Regions from separate parts of the Clostridium cylindrosporum DSM 605 genome, predicted to be linked through region 1. Evidence: predicted binding sites of a transcription regulator. Region 1 holds the regulator's gene; the other holds the start of a gene.
The links. Region 1 encodes HrcA, which represses chaperone genes, less so after heat shock. Its sites were predicted from a motif close to TGTTAGCACTCNNNNNNNNNGAGTGCTAACA; they were not measured.

Region 2: htpG (molecular chaperone HtpG) is a predicted target of HrcA. The motif match lies at 6,034-6,064, and genes of this name have one in related genera.

What each region holds. Positions count from the first base shown of each region.
Region 1 is NZ_LFVU01000027.1:372,221-380,530, forward strand. It holds gene gpr (GPR endopeptidase) at 1-497, shown strand, start outside; gene CLCY_RS10385 (stage II sporulation protein P) at 579-1,619, shown strand; gene lepA (translation elongation factor 4) at 1,834-3,642, shown strand; gene hemW (radical SAM family heme chaperone HemW) at 3,642-4,745, shown strand; gene hrcA (heat-inducible transcriptional repressor HrcA) at 4,861-5,892, shown strand; gene grpE (nucleotide exchange factor GrpE) at 5,926-6,480, shown strand; gene dnaK (molecular chaperone DnaK) at 6,539-8,310, shown strand, end outside.
Region 2 is NZ_LFVU01000028.1:260,337-268,646, reverse strand. It holds gene CLCY_RS12120 (uroporphyrinogen decarboxylase family protein) at 1-49, shown strand, start outside; gene CLCY_RS12115 (hypothetical protein) at 52-690, shown strand; gene CLCY_RS12110 (methyl-accepting chemotaxis protein) at 940-2,649, shown strand; gene CLCY_RS12105 (methyl-accepting chemotaxis protein) at 2,892-5,003, shown strand; gene CLCY_RS13930 (hypothetical protein) at 5,125-5,277, shown strand; gene CLCY_RS12100 (class I SAM-dependent methyltransferase) at 5,396-5,956, shown strand; gene htpG (molecular chaperone HtpG) at 6,111-7,988, shown strand; gene CLCY_RS12090 (chemotaxis protein CheW) at 8,143-8,310, shown strand, end outside.

The DNA of each region.
Region 1 (8,310 bases):
AGGGACTTGTTGAAAAGACAAAGCCAGATGTAGTTATTGTAATAGATGCACTAGCTGCAAGAAAGGTAGAAAGAGTTGCTAGAACTATCCAAATAGGAGATACAGGTATTGCACCTGGCGCGGGAGTTGGAAATAAAAGAATGGAATTATCTAAGGAAACACTTGGAGTTCCTGTAATAGCAATAGGTGTTCCAACAGTTGTAGATGCTGCGACCCTTGCAAATGATACTATAGATTCTATGATTGATTCGCTAATTGAAGAAACAAAGAATAATTCAGAAACAAAGGGGTTTTATAACATGCTTAAATCCTTAGATAAGGAAGAGAAATATAATATGATAAAAGGTGTTTTAAGCCCATATTCAAGTAATATGTTAGTAACTCCTAAGGATATAGATGCTTTAATTGAGGACCTTGCAAAAATTATAGCTAATAGTATAAATATATCCCTTCACCCATCAATAGATTTAAATGATATAGATAGATATCTTTTCTAAAGAAGGATTTAAAATTGTAATATATCACTCTTTCTTAACATAACTATATTACATAAACCACACTAAGGGGATGAATTGGTTATGTTAAAAGGAAGTAATAGAGATATCATTAGTAAATTAATAGTTTTTATTATAGGCTTAATGCTTATGGCAAAAATCTTTTTACCATTATTAGCAAGAGGTCTTAGCGAAAATTCAAAAAATATATTTGTACAGGTGCTTGGAAAGTCTAATGGTGCTTTAGAACAGTATGTAGCTAAAAATACCCATGAGGATGAAGAAAATGTTGATCTTACAAGTTACATAGTTAGGAATCTTACTGGACTTGATTTGTCAACTCCAAGGAACTTCTTATCTTCTCAAATTCCGATACTCGGTCTTGTGGATATAAGTAAAATTAAGGGTGAAGAAGAAGAACCAATAATTGTAGCAAAGAAAGAAAATAAAGAAAATATTAAAAAAGATAATATACAACAGGTTAAACCTAATAAGTCATCACCTACTCCTGCAAAAAAGCTTAATCATAGTAAGCCTGAGGTTTTTATATATCATACTCACACTACTGAAGGATACAATCCATCTAAAGCTAAGGGACAAAACTTCACAACTGACCTTACAAAAACTGTAGCAAAGCTTGGGGATGAACTTGAAAAGAAATTGGAAGAGAATTATGGAATTGCAACAATTCATGATAAAACAATTCATGACGTACCAAAAAGAGAAGGTGCATATGCAAAATCTAGACCTACTATGCAAAAGTATTTAAAAGAAAATAAAGATTTTAAAATAATTATAGATCTTCATAGAGATGGTGGAATCGATGTTAACAAAACAACTGCTGTTATAAATGGTGAAAAATACTCAAGGCCTATGTTTGTAATAGGTAGCAAAAATAAAAATATAAAGAAAAGTGAGGAAGCTGCAGGAAGGATAAATTCAGAAATTGAAAAAATTTATCCGAAGCTTTCAAGAGGAATACTTTATAAGAAAAATGCAATCTTTAATCAGGATCTTTCACCAAATGTAGTTTTAATTGAAATAGGGTCAGATGGAAATAGTCTAGAGGAGTCATTAAAAACTATAGATATAATAGCTAAAGCACTAGCTAATTCCATAAAGTAGACATAGAGCCTATGCTACCCTATATCTTATATAAGTGATTTTATAAGGAAAGTTAAGCTTTTGGATAACGACTTCTAAGAGTCGGAGTGAGTTAAATCTATGTGATTCAAGAATTCTGTTTATATTGACAGTGGCCTTGACATTTGTGTTATAATTTAGTGTAATTATTTGATAAAAGTTAGCTTAATATATAGATCGCTTAAGGAGGAATAGTATGTCTAGTGGAAGACAAAGTAAAATAAGAAATTTTAGTATTATAGCACATATAGACCACGGTAAGTCAACGCTTGCAGATAGATTAATAGAAATGACAGGTACTTTGACTAAGAGAGAAATGGATAGTCAAGTACTTGACACTATGGATCTTGAGAAAGAAAGAGGAATAACTATAAAGTCTCAAGCAGTTAGACTTGTATATCAAGGTGAGGATGGACAGGAATATGTAATGAATCTTATAGATACTCCGGGACATGTAGACTTTAATTATGAAGTTTCAAGAAGTCTTGCTGCATGTGAAGGGGCTATATTGGTTGTAGACGCAACTCAAGGTATTCAAGCTCAAACCCTTGCAAATTGTTACTTGGCACTTGATAATGACCTTGAAATTCTTCCAGTTATTAATAAAATAGATCTTCCAAGTGCAAGACCTGACGAAATTAAAAAGGAAGTTGAGGATATTATAGGACTTGAATGTGAAAATGCTCCTTTAATATCTGCTAAGGTAGGACTTGGTATAGAGGATGTTTTAAAAGCAATAGTTGAAAAACTACCAGCACCAAGTGGAGATGAAGATGCTCAGTTAAGAGCTCTTGTTTTTGATAGTTATTATGACCAGTATAAAGGTGTTGTTTCATATATAAGAGTAAAAGAAGGTAGCGTTAAAAAAGGTGATAAAATAAGATTTATGTCTACTGGAAAAGACTATGAAGTGACAGAAGTAGGTATATTTGCACCAAGCTGCATAGAAGTACCAGAGCTTAAAGCTGGTGAGGTTGGTTATGTAACTGGTAGTATAAAAAATGTTCGTGACGCAAGAGTTGGTGATACAGTAACACTTGCATCAAATCCTGCAAAGGAGCCACTTGCTGGATATAGACCTGCTATTCCTATGGTATATAGTGGTATTTATCCAACGGATGGGGCTAAGTATAATGAACTTAAGGAAGCTTTAGAAAAACTTCAGCTTAATGATGCTGCATTAACATTTGAACCTGAAACATCTATAGCTCTAGGATTTGGTTTTAGATGTGGATTCCTTGGACTACTTCATATGGAGGTTATACAAGAGAGACTAGAAAGAGAATTTAATCTTGATCTTGTAACTACTGCACCTTCTGTTATTTATAAAATAACTAAGTCTAATGGAGAGTTAATAGAACTTACTAATCCAACGAATATGCCTGATCCAGCTGAGATAGATTATATGGAAGAACCTATGGTTAAGGCATCAATTATAGCTCCTTCAGATTACGTAGGACCTGTTATGGATCTTTGCCAAAATAGAAGAGGGGTATTTAAAACAATGGAATATCTAGAAACTACTAGAGTAGTGCTTCACTATGACATACCTCTTAATGAAATTATTTTTGATTTCTTTGATACATTAAAGTCTAAAACAAGAGGATATGCTTCCCTAGACTATGAATTAACAGGATATAAGGAATCAAAGCTTGTTAAGCTGGATATACTTCTGAATGGAGATAATGTAGATGCACTTTCTCAAATAGTACCTCAAGAAAGAGCATATGCTAGGGGACGTGCTATAGCAGAAAAGCTTAAGGAAATCATTCCAAGACAAATGTTTGAAATTCCTATTCAGGCAGCTGTTGGAGCAAAAATTATAGCTAGAGAAACAGTTAGAGCAATGAGAAAAGACGTACTTGCAAAGTGCTATGGTGGAGATATTTCAAGAAAGAAGAAGCTTCTTGAAAAGCAAAAAGAAGGTAAAAAGAGAATGAAACAAATAGGTACAGTAGAAGTTCCTCAAGAAGCTTTCATGGCTGTGTTAAAGGTAGAGTGTTAATGAAATCACTTTATATTCACATACCTTTCTGTGCTAGAAAGTGTCTATATTGTGATTTTAACTCATATGAAAATAGAGAACTTGAAGATGAGTATATTAAGGCACTTTTAGAGGAAATTAGTACAGTATCAGAATATAAATTTAAAACAATATTTATTGGTGGGGGTACTCCCACCATTTTATCTATTCAGAATCTAGAACTTCTTTTAAAGTCACTTGAAAAGTTTTCCCCAGTAGAATTTTCAGTAGAATGTAATCCAGGAACTCTAACAAAAGATAATCTTAGTATTATGAAAAAGTATGGTGTAAATAGACTTTCCATTGGACTACAATCAACCAATGATAAAATACTAAAATCCCTTGGAAGAATTCATAATTTTAATGAATTTTTAGATGGATATAATATGGCAAGAGAAGTGGGATTTGATAATATAAATATAGACCTTATGTTTGCAGTACCAAATCAAAGATTTGAGGATTTTAAGGAAAGCTTAGAAATAGTAACTAACTTAAATCCTGAACATATATCAGCATATAGTCTTATAGTAGAAGAAGGAACCCCTTTTTATGCTATGCAAGAAAAGGGGAAACTTGAAGTAGTTGATGAGGATGTTGAAAGAGAAATGTATGATTATCTAATAGATTATTTGCAGTCAAAAGGTTATAAATGGTATGAAATATCAAATTTTGCAAAAGATAAATTTGAGTGCTCTCATAATAAATGTTATTGGAAATGTGAAGAATATATCGGTGTAGGTGCTGGTGCCCACTCATATATAGATAATAAAAGGTTTAGTAATGCATATTCTGTTAATAATTATATAAAGTATATAAATCTTGAAGAATCTCCAATAGAGAGTGAAGAAATTATAGATGAATCATCTGCTATAGAAGAATTTATGTTTTTAGGACTTAGACTTATTGATGGAATAAGTAAATTAGAGTTCGAGAAAAGATTTAAGAAGCCAATATATTCAATATATAGTGATCAAATAAATTCTCTTAAGGATAAAGGTCTTATTATAGAAGATGGTGATAAAATTATGCTATCGAGAAAAGGAGTTAATCTATCTAATAGCGTATTTGTAGAGTTTATTAATTAAATATAAAAATTTAAATATCACTATTATCCCTTGACAAAAAAGAATAATAGTGATATTTTAAAAATGTAATCGTTAGCACTCCTTGATAATGAGTGCTAATAAACGAGGTGATAATATGGAAATAGGTGATAGAAAAAAAGCCATATTAAGCGCAATTGTTAGGGACTATATACAAACAGGCGAGCCTGTAGGATCTAGAACTATAGCAAAAAAGTATGAAGTTGGATTTAGCTCTGCAACTATAAGAAATGAAATGGCTGATTTAGAAGAATTAGGACTTATTAAACAACCACATACTTCAGCAGGGAGAATACCCTCTGATAAAGGATATAGGTTCTATGTAGATAAGCTTATGGAAATTGGAAGCCCAACGAAGGAAGAAATAGAGCTTATTAAAAACTATATACACTTATCTACTATTAATGAAGTAGATAAGTTGATAAAAAGAACTGCAAAGCTTATATCTGAAGTTACAAACTACACAGCAGCAATTATTACTCCATCAGTGAGTAAAAGTGTAATAGTATCTTTGAAGCTAATACCAGTAAATGAAAGTGAAATAGTTGCGGTTGTTGTAACAGATATGGCACAGATTAAAAATGTTATGATAAAACTACCAAGACCAATATCACCTGATATGTTACTGAAAATTAGCAGTATGTTAAATGAAAAATTATGTGGATTAACAGTTGAGGACATTAATCTTTCGGTTATATCATCTATACAAGAGGAATTAAAAGGATATAATGAAATATTAAACTCAATAATACCACTATTATATGATAGTCTTAAAACAAACCAACAAAAACTATATCTTTCAGGAGCTTCTAATATATTTAGCCATGCTGAATATAACGATGTTGAAAAAGCTAAGGAATTTCTATCTTTAGTTGAAGATGGTGATATGTTAAGAAAAATTTTTATTGGAACAGAAAACCCTTTGGAAATATCAATAGGAGATGAAAACGATATAGATGAGGTCAAGAAGTATAGTATTGTTAAAGCTACTTATAGCATAAACCAAAAACCTGTAGGAAGTATAGGAGTAATAGGACCTACTAGAATGAATTATTCTAGAGTTATGGGTGTTCTGAAATGTTTTACAGATATACTAAATGATGTTTTAAAGACAACTTATGAGGATTAACACCTTAAAAATATATTTGAGAGGGTGACTTTTATGGAGGATAAAAACCTTAACGAAAATCTAGAAGATGTTGAAGAGCTTCTAGATACTGTAGATACTGAAGGTAAATGTGCTGATGAATCTACAGAAGAAAGTAGTGAAAATATCAAAGAAATGTTATCGAAAAAAGAAGCTGAGTGTGAAGAGTACTTAGATTTACTTAAAAGAACAAAGGCTGAATATGATAACTTCAGAAAAAGAACTCAAAAAGAAAAAGAAGGACTATTTGATGAAGGATTTAGAACTTCAATTGAGAAGATTATACCTGTTTTAGATAATCTAGAAAGAGCACTTGAGCATTCAGATGAAGAAGGTGCACTAAAAGAAGGACTTGAAATGATTCTAAAAATGTTCAAGGACATTTTAGAAAAAGAAGGTGTATCCCTAATTCCATCAAAGGGAGAGAAATTTGATCCTAACCTTCATAATGCTGTTATGCACATTGATGATGATGCATATGGAGATAATGAAGTTGTAGAAGTTCTTTTAGAGGGATATACATATAAAGATAAAGTAATTCGTCACAGTATGGTAAAGGTGGCAAACTAAATTAAAAATATTTAAGATTATTTAATTAATTTTTCTAAATTTAAGGAGGAAATCTTTTATGGGAAAAGTAATAGGAATAGATTTAGGAACAACTAATTCATGTGTAGCTGTTATGGAAGGTGGAGAACCAGTTGTAATAGCAAACTCAGAGGGAGCAAGAACTACTCCATCAGTTATTGGATTTAAGCCAGATGGAGAAAGAATAGTTGGGCAAGTTGCAAAAAGACAAGCAATAACTAATCCAGATAAAACAATAATATCAATAAAAAGACATATGGGAACTGACCACAAGGTAAATATAGATGGGAAAGATTATTCACCGCAAGAACTTTCAGCTATGATTCTTTCAAAGCTTAAGGCTGATGCAGAAAGCTATCTTGGTGAAACAGTTACAGATGCTGTAATTACAGTACCTGCATACTTTAATGATAGTGAAAGACAAGCAACTAAGGATGCTGGAAAAATTGCAGGACTTAATGTACAAAGAATTATCAATGAGCCAACAGCAGCATCACTTGCTTATGGACTTGATAAGGGAGAAGGAAATCATAAAATCCTTATATATGACCTAGGTGGAGGTACATTTGACGTATCAATACTAGAAATTGGTGATGGAGTATTTGAAGTATTAGCTACACACGGTGATACAAAGCTTGGTGGAGACGATTTTGATGATAGAATTATAAACTATCTTGCTGATACCTTTAAAAATGATACAGGACTAGACCTAAGACAAGATAATATGGCAATGCAAAGACTTAAGGAAGCTGCTGAAAAGGCTAAGATAGAGCTTTCATCACTTACTTCAACTGAAGTTAATCTACCATTCATTTCAGTTGATCAAACAGGACCAAAGCACCTTAATATTAATTTAACAAGAGCTAAGTTCGATGAAATAACAGCTGATCTTGTAAAGAGAACTTTAGTACCTATTGAAAAGTCACTAAAGGATGCAGGTCTTTCAATTAATGATGTAGAAAAGGTAGTTTTAGTTGGTGGATCAACAAGAATACCAGCAGTTCAAGACGCTGTAAAGAACTTTACAGGAAAAGAACCATCAAAGGGAGTTAATCCAGATGAATGTGTAGCTTTAGGTGCTGCAATTCAAGCAGGTGTATTAACAGGAGATGTTAAGGATGTTCTACTACTAGATGTTACACCTCTTTCACTTGGAATTGAAACTTTAGGAGGGGTTGCAACTGCACTTATTCCTAGAAATACTACTATTCCAACTAAGAAGAGCCAAGTATTCTCAACAGCTGCAGATGGTCAAACATCAGTTGAAATACATGTTGTTCAAGGTGAGAGACAAATGGCAAATGACAATAAGTCATTAGGTAAATTCCAACTTTCAGGAATTGCACCAGCTCCAAGAGGAATTCCTCAAATCGAAGTAACATTTGATATAGATGCTAATGGTATAGTAAATGTTTCAGCTGAGGATAAGGCTACTGGAAAGAAGGCAGATATAACAATTACTGCTTCAACTAACCTTTCAGATGATGAAGTAGATAAGGCTGTTAGAGAAGCTGAAATGTATGCTGAAGAAGATAAGAAGAGAAAAGAATCAATTGAAACTAAGAATACTGCAGAATCAATGGTATATCAAACTGAAAATGCACTTAAAGAATTAGGTGATAAGATTTCGGCTGAAGAAAAATCAGAAATAGAAGCAAAGGTTGCAGAGCTTAAGGAAAAGCTACAAGGAGATGACCTTGAAGCTATTAAGGCTGCTAATGAAGAACTTACTAAGAAATTCTACGAAGTTTCAGCTAAGATGTATCAAGAAGCAGGGGGAGCAGGTCAAGGAGGATTTGATCCAAATGCTGC
Region 2 (8,310 bases), on a different contig from region 1:
AGAAGCTGGAAGAATAACATATCAAGAATTAGATGAAATAAAGGTTTAGATATGAGATTAGATATTAAGGATATTATAATAGATAGAGATGAAGTTTTAAAATTCCTTGGATATGGTAAAAGAAAGCAACCTCCAATTATCCTAAAAAAAATAGATGAGGAGATTGAAAAGTCAAAGGAATTATTTGATACCCAAGTATTTTTAAAACATTTTAAGATTGAAAAAATAAAGGATGTAGAAGTAAGTTTTGGTGACTTTAATATTAAAAGCAATTATGTAGCCAGAGAACTAGAAAATTCATCCTCTGTGTATATAGCATTATATAGTATAGGAGATTACATAGAAGATAGGATTAATGAATACTCCAGCAGTACTGAAATGATTAGAGCTATGATTTTAGATAAAATAGGGGTAGTAGCTTTAGATTATATAAATCATAAGATAAAAGAAGAAATTAATAAAAAGATTAATCCTATGAATATATCCGCTCAACTTTACCCATCTCAAAAAGATTTTCATATATCAAATCAAGTAATACTATTAAATGCATTTAGAGAAGAAAATACTACTATAACTATAAGTAAACACTTTCAAATGTACCCTATAAAAACTGTTGTAGTATTATTTGGTGTCGGTAAAGATAAGGACAAATATAGCATGTGTGATAGATGTGAGAATAAATGTTATTAAACTTATAAAGTATATGTTATATTATTTAGAAGAAATTTAATATAATTATTAAAAGTGGGATAGAAAATAAGGAAAAATCTTATTTTCTATCCCACTTTTAAGTTGTTTATAGGATTGTAAAAATATATTTAAACTAAACTTAACATTTCTGCTATTTAAATTATATTGGTTGTAAAGTTTATAAATGTTATAATTTCTTTAAATATGTAGGGAAATGTAGATATAATATTCTCGGGGGGATAATAGAGAGTGAAAAAATTAAATTTAAAAACAAAGCTAATTCTATCATTTAGTATATTAATAACTTTTATTTTTGTTATTGGTATTGGAGGCATTATTATAACTAAAAGTATGGATAAAAATGCAAAGGATATTATCTATGCAATGGGTGCAGTAAATAGAGTTAGGCACTTAGAATCTAATTTAGTTATGATGAGCAAAAATGCACTAATGATAGTTAATGAAAAGGATGAGACTAAGATTAAAAGCCTAAAAAATGATATTGAAAACATAATTAAAGAAAATGATGAAATGATGAATGATTATGAAAATGGAGATACAGGTGAATGGCTTCCAGGGGAAGAAGCTGTTTTTCAAAAATTTAAAAGTACACTTAATGAATTTAAAAAAAGCATAGTAGAAACTTGTAAGTTAACAGATGAAAAAAAGTATAGTGAGTCATTAAATCTTGAAAAAGTGGTGGAGTCACAGTGGAAGGAAGCTGATGGACTTATAAATGAGTTAATAAAAATAAATATTGAGGGTACAGAGAGTATAAAATCTCGTAGTAGCGTGATTTATAAAGAATCAATATATAAAGCTGTTTTTACTATAATTATTGGAGCCGGAGTAAGTAGTATTATAGTAATTCTTTTATACAGATATATTATGAGATCATTAAAAAGAATTAGAAAGTTCTCTGATAGACTTAAAGAGTATGATTTTTCTGAACCTATAATTATAGATGCAAAGGATGAATTTTCAGATATTGGGGCTGACCTTAATGCTGCGCAAGGCAATGTAAGAATATTAATTAAGTCTATAGTTGAAGATTCAATAGAAATTACTTCATCAAGTGAAAATCTATTTAAAACTATAGAAGATCTAAACCTAAGACTTGTGGATATAAACGATTCAACTAATGAAATAGGAAAAGAAATGGAAGAGGCTAGTGCTGGGGCAGAGGAGATTTCAGCTTCTGTTCAGGAAGTAGACTCAAACATTAGTATACTTTCTCAAAAGGCATTTGAAGGAAGTAAAAATGCTAATATATCTAAAGAAAAAGCACTTAATGTTCAAAAAGATGGAAATCTGGCACTTGAAGAAGCAAGCAAATTATTTAATGAAAACAAAGAAAAGATCTTGAAAGCTATAGAAGATGGAAAGGTTGTTGAAGATATAAAGATTATGGCAGAAACCATAGCGAATATAGCAAATGAGACTAATCTCCTTGCACTAAATGCGTCAATTGAGGCTGCAAGAGCTGGAGAACAAGGTAGAGGGTTTGCTGTAGTTGCTAGCGAAGTGAGAAAACTAGCAGATCAATCTACCAGTGCAGTAAGTAACGTGAAGCTAACAATAGAAAAGGTTCAAAAGGCTTTTAACAATTTAGCTCTTAACTCAAATAATATATTAAATTTCATAATAAATAATGTAAATCCTCAGTTTGAGAATTTCTCTAGTATAAGCGAAGAACATTATAAAGATTCTCAAGATATATCTAATATGTCAATTGGGATGGCAGATATGACAGAAGAGATTAATGCTACAGTTAATGAGGTAAGTAATTCAATACAAGCTATGGCACAGGCTTCTCAAAACTCATTTACAAACTCTATTTCAATCGGAAATAATGTAAGTGAAGCAACAAAGGATATGAAGCATGTTGAATTAACAGTGAAAAATCAGGTAGAACTTGCAAATAAACTAACTGAAATAGTAGAAAAGTTTAAAATATAGTATTAAATATTTATTAAAGCAGTCACAGGGAAAGTGGCTGCTTTTTATTATTAAAAATTTAGGATTTATATTAATCTATAAATCAATTTAGTAGTGTTAAAGTATGTAAAACTTGTTAATTATATTGTGTAATATTTATAAAAACTATTTAAAAATATGTCGAAAAATGATAAAATGATAAACTAAGTTAAGTTAAATATGTAAAAAATATATATTATAGTTATTTTATTCTTGAGGAGGTTTTGAAGATTAATATTTTTCAACCAGCGATATTTTTAATGAATCGATTAAAATTTTTAAAGAAGTTTGGATTAATTTTTATCTTATTCCTTTTACCATTATCAGTACTTCTTTCATATTTAATAATTGATTTAAATTCAAATATTAAAATGAAAGAAAATCAGATAAAAGGGTTACAGTATAATATTGCCATAAGGTCACTTATCCAGCATACTCAGCAGCATAGAGGATTATCCTCAATTTATTTACAGGGTAAAGATAAAAGCAAAGATAATATCCTAGAAAAGCAAAGGGAAATTCAAAGGGATATTAAAGCAATTGATACTTTAGATATTAAATATGACGATGTACTAAAAACTAAAGAGTATTGGATTGATATAAAAAATAAATTATCATCCCTTGAAAGTCAGGTATTCAGCCTTACTGCAGCGAATTCGTTTAAAAAGCATAGCGATATTATTGCAAATATACTAGATTTTAATGCACATGTAGCTGATACTTCAACTATTGTTTTGCAACAAGAGCTTTATAAGTACTATTTAGCAGATACGATAATTAATAAATTACCAATTACAACTGAATATATGGGAAAAGCAAGAGCTATTGGTTCTGGAATTATTGAAAGAAAAATACTTTCTAAAGAAGAACAAATTTCTATGCAAAATTTAAATCAATCTATTTTAACTGCTTTAAAAGATTCAAGTAGAGGAATGGAAATTGTGTTTAAGTCTCACCCTGAAATAAAAAATAAGTTAGGTGAATCATATAGTAAATCCATGTCATCGGCTATGAGTTTAGTAGATATAGTTAACTCTAAGGTCTTAGGACCAGAAATAGTGAATACTGACTCGAAGGATTACTTTACTCTTGCTACTAGCTCCATTGATAATGTTTATAAAACACTTAATTCTGTATCTAGTTTATTAGATACCATGGCAAAAGAAGAAATTAATAATTTAATATTTCAAAAGAATATAGTAATTTCTATTGCTGTTTTAGTTTGTATTTTATTAGTATATTTATTTATTGGCTTTTATTTAGGAATTAATACTACAGTATTTTCTATTAGAAAAATAGCTAATGAGATAGTAGCAGGGGATTTATCCCAAAGAATAGATTTAGATGTTAGGGATGAAACTAAATATATTATGGATGATTTAAATAAAATTTCAATATCTTTTTCAAATATGATTAAGTTAACTCAAGAAGTTGCTAAAGATGTTGCCACCTCATCAGAAACATTATCAGAAATTAGTGAGGAAACAACCTGTGCAACTAATGAAATTACCCAAGTTATCCAGACAGTAGCAAACAACTCAGAAGTTCAGCTTGAAAATACTGTTGATGTAACGAATGCAATGCAGGATGTAACAAATAAAATTCAAGAAATTGCAATAAGTTCAGCATTGGTTGATAAGTCTTCGAAGGATATGGAGAATAAAGCAGAAAAAGGCAATGAAATTGTAAAAGGCGTCATTAGTAAAATGGATAGCATTAACCTATATGTAGAAGAATCTAATAATATTATAGGGTCACTTAACGAGAGATCTAAAGATATTGGACAAATTATTCAGGTTATAGCAGAGATTTCATCTCAAACTAATTTATTAGCACTAAATGCTGCTATAGAAGCCTCTAGGGCAGGAGAACAAGGTAGGGGGTTTACTGTAGTAGCTGAGGAAGTTAAGAAATTAGCTGAACAATCATCTGAGGCTTCAAATAGAGTATCATCCTTAATTTTAGATATTCAAAGTGATACTATACAGTCAGTAGAAAGAATGAAGAAGGTGGCCTCAGAAATAAAAGAAGGATTAGGTGAAGTTAGAAAAACTGGTATGACATTTAGTGAAATCTTAAATGCAGTTAAAGATGTAGTCCTTCAAACTGAAGAAGTTTCTATAGCATCAGATTATATATATTCAAATGCAGAAGAGGTAACTAACTCTTTATCAGAAGTAACTAAAATTGCAGAAAATAATTCTGAAGTTGCACAAAATGTAGCTGCAGCATCTGAAGAGCAATTAGCTTCTGTAGAAGAAATTTCAAGTGCAGCTACAAGGTTAAGTTCAAGATCAATTGAGCTTAAGGAATTAATATCAAAGTTTAAAATTTAAATATATAATTTTACATAAATAGGGGTTAGAGATATAAAAAGTCTCTAACCCCTTCGATTTAAAATATGATATTATTATTTTAATGTTAATGAATAATATTGGAATATAGGAAGGTTATATAATGGATAATAGAAATATTGAAATGATGAAGAAAATAATAGAAAAAAAGAAGCAAAAATCTTCAATTCAAACTAATAATAAAAAGGCACAAAAAAGTATTGGAACAACATCAAAAGGGTTTAGAATTGGCAACGGTGGAGGATTATTTGACTAAGTAATATCTTAATAAACTAAAATTAATTGACTTTAAAACATCGGAATTTTTCTGATGTTTTTTATTATTAAATGTGCTGTAATTATTACAATTCTATAATTATAAAGGAGAATAAATTATGATTGAAAAAAAGATAAGTAAATTTGAGAGTAAGGAAAGAATTGAGGAATTGAATCCTAAAGATACTTTAATAAATGCAGGCTTTAAGGATAAAATGGTGCTTTGTGATATTGGGGCTGGTACAGGGGTATTCTCTTTTCCTGCTTCTAAGATAAGTACTGGGGATATTTATGCAATAGACATTTCAGATGGTATGATAGAACTCTTAAGAAATAGAGTTAAGGAACATAATGCTAAAAACATTGTAGTGAAAAAGGTTGAAAAAGACTTATTACCAGTTGAAAGTAATATATGTGATATGGCTATTATGGTAACAGTTTTACATGAAGTTGATAATAAGGATAGTATGATAAGTGAGATTAAAAGAATATTAAAAGGTTATGGAAAATTTATGGTAATAGAATTTCATGAGAGAAAGACACCAATGGGACCTCCTGTTGAACATAGAATATCCGAGAGTTGCGTAGAGAAGCTTTTTAACGATAATGGATTTAAAACTATTTCTAAATTTTTACTAGGAGAAAATTTTTATAGCATAGTATTTGAAATTGAAAAATAACTTGAAGGCTTTGGAGTAGTAGCCTATATTAAGAAAATATTGACATAGTATATTAAATTATGATATAAAAAATATAAGATTAGCACTCGGGTGAAAAGAGTGCTAACAAGTTTGAAGTTTAGTATAAATATTTCTTTGAGGGGAGAGATTTATTTTGGAAACAAAACAATTTAAAGCTGAGTCTAAAAGACTTTTAGACCTTATGATTAATTCAATATATACTCATAGAGAAATTTTCTTAAGAGAGCTTATATCTAATTCAAGTGACGCTATTGATAAAATCTACTATAAGGCATTAACTGATGATTCTATAACCTTTGAAAAGGATAATTATTTTATAAAAGTGTCTATAGATAGGGAAAATAGAGAACTTAGAATTTCTGATACTGGGATTGGAATGACTAAGGAGGAGCTTGATGATAACCTTGGGGTTATAGCAAAAAGTGGCTCATTAAAGTTTAAAAAGGAAAATGAATTAAAAGATGGACATGATATAATAGGTCAGTTTGGTGTAGGGTTCTATTCAGCATTTTTAGTTGCTGATAGCGTTACTGTTATAAGTAAGGCGTTCGGTGCTGATGAGGCTTATAGGTGGGAATCAAAGGGAGTAGATGGTTATACTATTGAGCCTTATACGAAGGATTCAGTTGGTACGGAAATAATCCTAAAGATAAAAGAAAATACTGAAGATGAAAGTTTTGATAACTATTTAGAGGAATACACTATAAAGTCAATAATCAAAAAATATTCTGATTTTATTAGATATCCTATTAAAATGGATATTTCAAGTAAAAGACTTAAAGAAGGCTCAGAAGAAGAATATGAGAATTACATAGAAGAACAAACTGTTAATAGTATGGTTCCTATATGGAAAAAGAATAAAAAGGAGCTTACTGAGGAGGATTATAGTAAATTCTATTCAGAAAAGCATTATGGATTTGATAAGCCAATAAAATATGTTCATATAAGTGTCGATGGTGCAGTTAGCTATAATGCTATTTTATATATTCCAGAAAAAACCCCATTTGACTTCTATACAAAGGAATACGAAAAGGGCCTTGAATTATATTCAAATGGTGTGTTAATAATGAACAAGTGTGGGGATCTACTACCTGATTATTTTGGCTTCGTAAAGGGAATAGTAGACTCAGAGGATTTATCACTTAATATATCACGTGAAATCTTACAACATGATAGACAATTAAAGCTTATTGCTAAAAATATAAAAAATAAAATAAAAAATGAACTAGAAAACCTAATAAAAAATGAAAGAGAAAAATATGAAGTTTTCTATAAGTCCTTTGGAAGACAATTAAAGTATGGTATTTATAGTGAGTATGGAAATAATAAAGACGTTCTTCAAGATCTATTAATGTTCTATTCATCTAAAGAAAAGAAAATGGTTACATTAAGTGAATATGTATCAAGAATGCCCGAGGAACAAAAGTACATTTACTATGCTGCTGGTGAATCAATTGAAAGAATTGAAAAGCTTCCACAAACAGAGGTTGTACTAGATAAAGGATATGAAATACTTTACTTTACAGATGATATAGATGAATTCTCAATTAAAATGCTAATGAATTACAAGGAAAAGGAATTCAAGTCTGTTTCAAGTGGAGATATTGGTATAGAAAATGATGAAAATGAAAATTCATCTGATTTAAATGAGGAAAATAAAGAACTATTTGAATACATGAAAAATGTTTTATCTGATAAGGTTAAAGATGTTAAAGCATCAAAGAGACTAAAGAATCATCCTGTATGCTTATCAAATGAAGGAGATTTATCAATCGAAATGGAGAAGATTTTAAACTCTATGCCTGATAGTCAAAACATAAAAGCTGATAAGATTTTAGAGATAAACCTTAACCATGATGTATTTAAGTCAATAAAAGATGCGTTTAATAATGATAAAGATAAGTTAGATTTATACACTAATTTATTATATAATCAGGCATTACTTATTGAAGGACTATCAATAAGTGACCCAGTTGAATTTACAAATAATATATGTAAACTAATGTATTAATTTAATACTAAGAATATGGTGCTTCTAGGGCTAAAAAGCTCTAGGAGCATCGTCTTTTTTTGCTTGTAAATAAGTGGAAGGTATAGGCTCTGTAACCTTTAATGCATATAGAGAATATTATGTAGCGAAAATAGTCAGGGAAAGGGGTATAGAAATGGAAGATATAAAAGGTAACGCAATTGAGGAGGATACTCAAAAGGGTAAATTCCTTACATTTATACTTGGGAAAGAGGTATTTGGTGTAGAGATTAAATATGTAACTGAAATCATAGGTATGCAGAAAGTTACATCTATACCTGAGGTTCCAAGATTTGTTAAGGGG